DNA from 3 places in the Rhizobium sp. A37_96 genome. Region 2 is predicted to be linked to each of the others. Evidence: predicted binding sites of a transcription regulator. Region 2 holds the regulator's gene; each other region holds the start of a gene.
The links. The regulator PhoB, encoded in region 2, activates phosphate uptake and scavenging genes when phosphate is short. The targets are predictions, from matches to a motif close to TGTCATNNANCTGTCAT.
Positions count from the first base shown of each region.

Region 1: the regulator PhoB is predicted to act here: its motif matches at 1,131-1,147, upstream of ACQZ6J_RS05695 (phospholipase C).
Region 3: the regulator PhoB is predicted to act here: its motif matches at 955-971, upstream of phnC (phosphonate ABC transporter ATP-binding protein).

Region 1 is NZ_JBNWDS010000001.1:1,174,466-1,176,643, reverse strand. Features, by position in the region: gene ACQZ6J_RS05695 (phospholipase C) at 1-1,042, opposite strand, end outside; gene cysE (serine O-acetyltransferase) at 1,494-2,178, opposite strand, start outside.
Region 2 is NZ_JBNWDS010000002.1:423,389-425,566, reverse strand. Features, by position in the region: gene ACQZ6J_RS08540 (GcrA family cell cycle regulator) at 1-534, shown strand, start outside; gene phoB (phosphate regulon transcriptional regulator PhoB) at 625-1,308, opposite strand; gene phoU (phosphate signaling complex protein PhoU) at 1,339-2,052, opposite strand; gene pstB (phosphate ABC transporter ATP-binding protein PstB) at 2,104-2,178, opposite strand, start outside.
Region 3 is NZ_JBNWDS010000002.1:45,817-47,994, forward strand. Features, by position in the region: gene phnC (phosphonate ABC transporter ATP-binding protein) at 1-818, opposite strand, end outside; gene ACQZ6J_RS06600 (pyridoxamine 5'-phosphate oxidase family protein) at 1,042-1,596, opposite strand; gene ACQZ6J_RS06605 (DapH/DapD/GlmU-related protein) at 1,691-2,178, opposite strand, start outside.

The DNA.
Region 1 (2,178 bases), on a different contig from region 2:
CATACTGGTGGTTGGCCGCGTCGGTGGTGCCGATCGCCGCCACGGAAGACGGGCGCGCATGGGTCGGATTGGCGGTCGAGGCGTAGTATTGGAACGGCTGGTGGTGCGGGATGTAGTCGGCGCTGTTGACTTTGGTGACGGCCGAGGTCGTCGCGCGCTTGCAGTTCGTCGTGCCGTCCGGGTTGGTCGCCGTCAGGTCGAAGCCGCCTTCGAAGAAGCCCCAGGTGATCTTGTGCTCGTTCAGCATGTCGCCGACGTTCTTGCCGTACATCAGTGCCGTCTGGCCGGCCGAGCAGACGTCGCCCGTCGGATCGAAATCGCTGATCGCGGTCCAGCCGCCATTGCCGTCGGGCACGATGCGGCCCTTGGAATAGGTGCCGTCGCTTTCCAGCGTGTAGCCGGGCGGCAGGATGGCGCCGTTGGTCTGGCCGGAGATGAGGTTCAGCGCCCCGGGGGTCGAGGGGCCGAAGTTGGTGGAGAAGGAATTGTCGTTCAGGGCATAGTGCTGGGCGTAGTTCCAGAGCGCGGTGACGGTGTTGCCGTCATAGTACCCCATGACCTGCCCCTTGGTACCGAATGCACCGGCGGCGCCCTTGGTGCCGTGGCCGGTATTGGCCGGGAAAAGGTCCATCGCGAAGTTGTTGTAGGCGGCCTGTTCGGCGGTGTAGCCGTGGTTCTGCGACTGGGTGGCCGCCTGCGTGCGGTCGAGCCGGAAGGGAGCGGCGGCATCCGCGCCGTTGGCCGGATTGGTCTTGTTCGGATTGCTGTCGAGAAGCCCGGCATTGGCCAGCGTGTTGATATCGGCCGGCGTGTTGTCGGCTGCCTTGAATGCCGGTTCGCCGTCGATGTTTGCGGCCTTGGGGTAGGTCGCGAAATAATGGTCGAAGGAGACGTTTTCCTGGAAGATAACGACAAGATGCTTGATCGGTGTCGCGGTATTCGGCACCGGCGCTAGGTCAGCGGCGCCGGCGGTGGAACAGAGCAAAACAAGGGTAAGCGCGCTGCCGGCTGCAAGGGCGGCGCGACGCGAAAGACTGGTCATGGTGATATCCTCTTCGAGTGGGGGCATCGCTCCGGCGCTTGTTGCGCCGCGCCGGGCAGAGAGAACCCTTTCGAGCTATCAACGGAGTATGACAGTTCCATGAAGGGAGCGGTGAGGGGATTCGACCTCGACCGTACCGCATCCTGCAAGTCATTGATTCTGCTGTGTTCAGCGATAAGTGCTTGGAAAGCAGCCGTGTCGTTTGTCTGCGATGCTACCTTATGTCACGGCTAAGCAGGAAAATGAGTTCCCTCATCCGCCCTCGTGGTTCGAGACGGCCCTCTGGGCCTCCTCTCCATGAGGGCTGGTCTTCCGGGACTGGGCTGGAAGAATGGCTTCGTCGTTTAGCGAATGCGTCGGAGCGGCGGCCCGCTCTACCTCATCCCGAGGTGCATTTCGGAGCAAAGCGTAGAAATGCCTCGAAGGACGAGGCGGCCACAATCCCCGGCGACTAGATGTTCTGATCCATCGTCTCGGCCGGGATTTCGTCGGCGCGGTGGATGCGGACGACGACGGCCGGCACGCCGGCGACGGTGCAATGGGGCGGTACGGCTTTCACCACGACGCTGCCGGCGGCGACCTTGCTGAAAGCGCCGACTTCGATGTTGCCGAGGATCTTGGCGCCGGCGCCGATCATCACGCCGTGGCGGATCTTCGGATGGCGGTCGCCGGTTTCCTTGCCGGTGCCGCCAAGCGTCACGTTCTGCAGGATGGAGACTTCATCTTCGATGACGGCGGTTTCGCCGATGACGATGCCGGAGCCATGATCGAGCATGATCGACGAGCCGATCTTCGCGGCCGGGTGGATATCCGGCCCGAAGACGAGCGAGACGAGGTTGGAAAGCCAGCTCGCGATTTCCCTGCGCCCTTCCGTCCAGAGCGCATGGGCGATGCGGTGCGTCTGCAGGGCATGGAAGCCCTTGAGGTTGAGAAGGGCATGCAGATAGGTGGTGCAGGCGGGATCGCGGGTGCGTACGGCGATGAGGTCCGCTTCCGTCGCCTGCAGGATTGCGGGATGCCTGCCGAGCACGTCGGACAGCAGCGAAAGCATATCGGCGTGCTCGATCCTGACGACGCAGAGGCGGGCGGCCAGCACATTGGCCAGGCTTTCGGCATCGGAGCTGCTGGCAAGCAAT
Region 2 (2,178 bases):
AATTGGACAGACGAACGCGTCGAGAAGCTGAAAAAGCTATGGTCCGAAGGTTTGAGCGCCAGCCAGATCGCGGCGCAGCTTGGTGGCGTAAGCCGTAATGCCGTCATCGGCAAGGTGCACCGCCTGAACCTCCCCGGCCGAGCGAAGGCTGGCGGCACGGCGACCGCTGCCCGCACGCCGAAACGCAACGCCACGGCACCTCGCCCTGCCAGCTTCGGCTCGCGCGTTGCGACGCGCACGGTGGTTGCCCGGCAGCAGGGCGCGACCATGCTGAAGGAAGAGATCGACGTCGATACGGTCAATGAAATCCAATATCGTCCGGCTTCCAACGTCGTCGTCCCGATCTCCCGTCGCCTCGGCCTGACGGAGCTGACGGAGCGCACCTGCAAGTGGCCGGTCGGCGATCCGCTGAAGGACGATTTCCACTTCTGCGGCAACGAGAGCCCGGATGCATCGCCCTATTGCGGCTATCATCAGCGCCTGGCCTACCAGCCCGTGCACGAACGGCGCCGGCCGGCTCAACCACGCGGCTGAGATCTATCATCGCCGAGACAAAAGAAACGGGCCCTTGAGGCCCGTTTTCTGTTTCCGCCGCTATGTCGATGCCTGAGCGGGCCTTGCCGCTCAGGCCTCCATGGAATAGCCCGCGCCGCGAACGGTGCGGATGACATCCTGCATATTGGAGAAGTTGAGCGCCTTGCGCAGGCGGCCGACATGGACGTCGACGGTGCGTTCGTCGACATAGATATCGTGCCCCCATACGCCGTCCAGCAGCTGCGAGCGCGAGAAGACGCGGCCCGGCGAGGACATCAGGAATTCCAGCAGGCGGAATTCCGTCGGCCCCAACCGCACTTCGCGGCTCTTGCGGTGGACGCGATGGGTTTCGCGGTCCAGCTCGATATCGCCGCAACGCAGCACCGTGGAGAGCACCTCCGGACGGGCGCGCCGCAGCATCGCCTTGACGCGGGCCATCAGCTCCGGCGTCGAAAACGGCTTGACGACATAATCGTCCGCGCCGGTGGAAAGGCCGCGCACGCGCTCGCTTTCCTCGCCGCGGGCGGTGAGCATGATGATCGGCAGGCGCTCCGTCTCCGGCCGCATGCGCAGCCGGCGGCAGAGCTCGATGCCGGACACGCCGGGGAGCATCCAGTCGAGGATCAGAAGATCGGGGATGCGCTCCTGGAGACGCAGCTCGGCCTCATCGCCTCTGAGGATGGTGTCGACCTCGAAGCCTTCGGCCTCGAGATTGTAGCGCAGCAGAACGCTCAGCGCTTCCTCGTCTTCTACAACAGCAACTCTCGGAACCATGCGCCTGTGGTCTCCTTTTTCGCTTCCAGATTATTCCGTCACCGCGCCGACGGTATTGGCGGTATCGTCCTTCGGGCGCTCGCCTTCGGGCTGGGCACCGGTCGCCATGTAGTAGATCGTCTCGGCGATGTTGGTGGCATGGTCGCCGATGCGCTCGATGTTCTTCGCGCAGAAGAGAAGATGCGTGCAGGTGGTGATGTTGCGCGGATCTTCCATCATGTAGGTCAGCATCTCGCGGAAGAGCGAGGTGTACATGGCGTCGATTTCCTCGTCCCGCTCGCGGATCGAGACGGCCTTGTCGGGCGAACGGGTCGCATAGACGTCTAGAACTTCCTTCAGCTGGCTCAGCGCCAGTTCGGAGAGATGCTCGATGCCGCGGGCGAGACGACGCGGAACGCCGGTGCCCTGCACGGCGATGACGCGCTTGGCGGTGTTCTTGCCAAGGTCGCCGACGCGCTCCAGATCGGAGGCGATGCGGATCGAACCCATGATCTCGCGCAGGTCGGCGGCCATCGGCTGACGGCGAGCGATGGTGACGATCGCCTTGTCGCCGATTTCGCGCTCCGCATGGTCGAGAACGACGTCGTCCGAGATGACCTTCTGGGCAAGAGCGGCGTCGCTGTTGACCAGTGCGCGGACGCTGTCGCTGACCATCTGCTCGGCCAGGCCGCCCATTTCGGCAATGCGGCGCGTCAGGAACTTCAGGTCTTCGTCATAGGCAGAGAGAATGTGAGTGGAGACCATTTTTCTATCCTCAAGGTGAACTGTGTGAAAGGAGCCGCGCGCGCAGCATCATCAACCAAAACGGCCCATGATGTAATCCTGCGTGCGGTAATCGTCGGGATTGGTGAACATCTTATCGGTATCGTT
Region 3 (2,178 bases), 380 kb from region 2:
GATTCGATGGCCGCGGCTTGCGCGGCCGGATCGGCGAAGTTGATGGAGGTCGACGTCATGGTCTCGTCGACGCCGGCGCCATCCTTGTCGGTGCCGTAGATTTCCTTGACGGCAGCAGCCGTCAGTTCGGACGCCTTGCCGTCGAAGACGACGCGGCCGGCGGCCATGCCGATGATGCGTTCGCAATAGTTGCGGGCCGTATCCAGCGTATGCAGGTTGGTGATGACGGTAATGCCTTCACGCTCGTTGATATCGCGCAGCGCATCCATGACGATCTTTGCGTTCAGCGGGTCGAGAGAGGCGATCGGCTCGTCGGCCAGCATCATCTTCGGCTGCTGCATCAGGGCGCGGCAGATGGCGACGCGCTGCTGCTGGCCGCCGGAAAGCGTGCCGGCCATCTGAAGGGCCGTCTGCTCGATGCCGAGGCGCTCAAGCGCCGCGATGGCCTCGATGCGTTCCTCGCGGGTGAAGACCGAGAGAAGGCTCATGATCGTCGAGCGCTGGTTGAGGCGACCGAGCATGACGTTGGTGAGCACGTCGAGGCGCGGAACGAGGTTGAACTGCTGGAAGATCATGGCGCAGTCGCGCTGCCAGCTGCGCAGCGCGCGGCCTCTGAGCTTGGAAACCTCGACGCCGGAGAAATGGATGGAGCCTGAGCTCGGATCGGCCAGGCGGTTGATCATGCGCAGCAGCGTCGACTTGCCGGCGCCGGAGCGGCCGATGACGCCGACCATCTGCCCCTGGGGTATGTCCAAAGTCACGGAATCGACAGCGAGCTTGTTTCCAAACCGGCGCGAGACATTCCTGAGTTCGAACATAGTGCTTCCCTTTCGCGGCTGCCGGGCTGCAGAAATTTCAGCGGTACCGGTGCTAGAATGGGCGCGTGCCCCAGCCTCGAAGGAAGTTTCGAAGGGGGCTGGCGCCAACCACAAGGCAACCGATTAGCCCCGCTTCATGAAGCTCCAATGTCAGTTTTGTGTAAGTGCTGTTACAATTCCCGGCGATTTTGCAAGATTAGCCGGCTGAATGCTTTCTTTGTATTTAGCCGTCAAACATGCCCGTCGGCATGCCATCCATGCTGAAGGCGTTCTTTTCGCGCCGGTATTCCTCGATGGCCTCCGGCCCTTTCGCCTTCGCCCACTGATCGAGGCTCGGCCTTTCCCCTTCATAGGAGAAGAGCGGCACGCCGAAACCGCAGGATGTCTGCACCAGATCGATATCCAGCCACACGATCTGGCGCGCACCGAGCGGCTCTTCGCCCGCATAGTGATCGTGCAGCAATTGCCGATATTCGGGAGACGATCGATGGATGATGCGGCCACGGCCGTAGAGGCGCAGGATCATCGGCGGCCCCGCGACGGCGCAGAACATGATCGTCAGCCGGCCGTCGGCCTTCATATGGGCCGACGTCTCGTTGCCGCTGCCGGTGCGGTCGAGATAGATGGCGGTGTTCGGGGAGGTGATGCGCAGGCACAGCGTTTCGCGTGGCGAAACGTTGACACGGGAATCCGATGTCGCCGATGCGGTGAAGAAAACATGTTGCCGCGCGATGAAATCGCGCAGCCGGTCGTCGATGTTTGAAAACTGCTTTGCCATGAGAGAACTCCTCCCGATCCGGGACTAGTGAGGCCGCCTGAAAGCTGGATCGCCCATCAGCGCCTTGCAAGTCCGGCTCGGGCGGAATCAGTTCTCAGGCGTCGTAGCGATCCAGAAATTCTTCCGCCGAAAGGGCGCGGAAGTCCGCGAGCGCCATGCGAAGGCGGTCGTGATCCCAGTCCCACCAGGCCAGCTTGTCCATGCGCGCGCCGACTTCGGCGGTGAAGCGCTCGCGGATCAGCTTCGCCGGCACGCCGCCGACGATGGTGTAAGGCGCCACATCCTTGGAAACGACGGCGCCCGCACCGATGACGGCGCCATTGCCGACCTCGACGCCCGGCAGGATGGTGGCGCCGTGGCCGATCCAGACGTCATGGCCGATCACGACGCGATGGTCGCGCCGCCAGCTGAAGAAATCGGTTTCCATATCGGCATCCGGCCAGTAGTCGGCGGCGCGGTAGGTGAAGTGATGCAGCGTTGCGCGCCATGTCGGATGGTTCGTGGCGTTGATGCGCACGGCGGCGGCGATGTTGACGAACTTGCCGATCGTCGCGCACCAGACGGCGCCATCCTGCATGATAT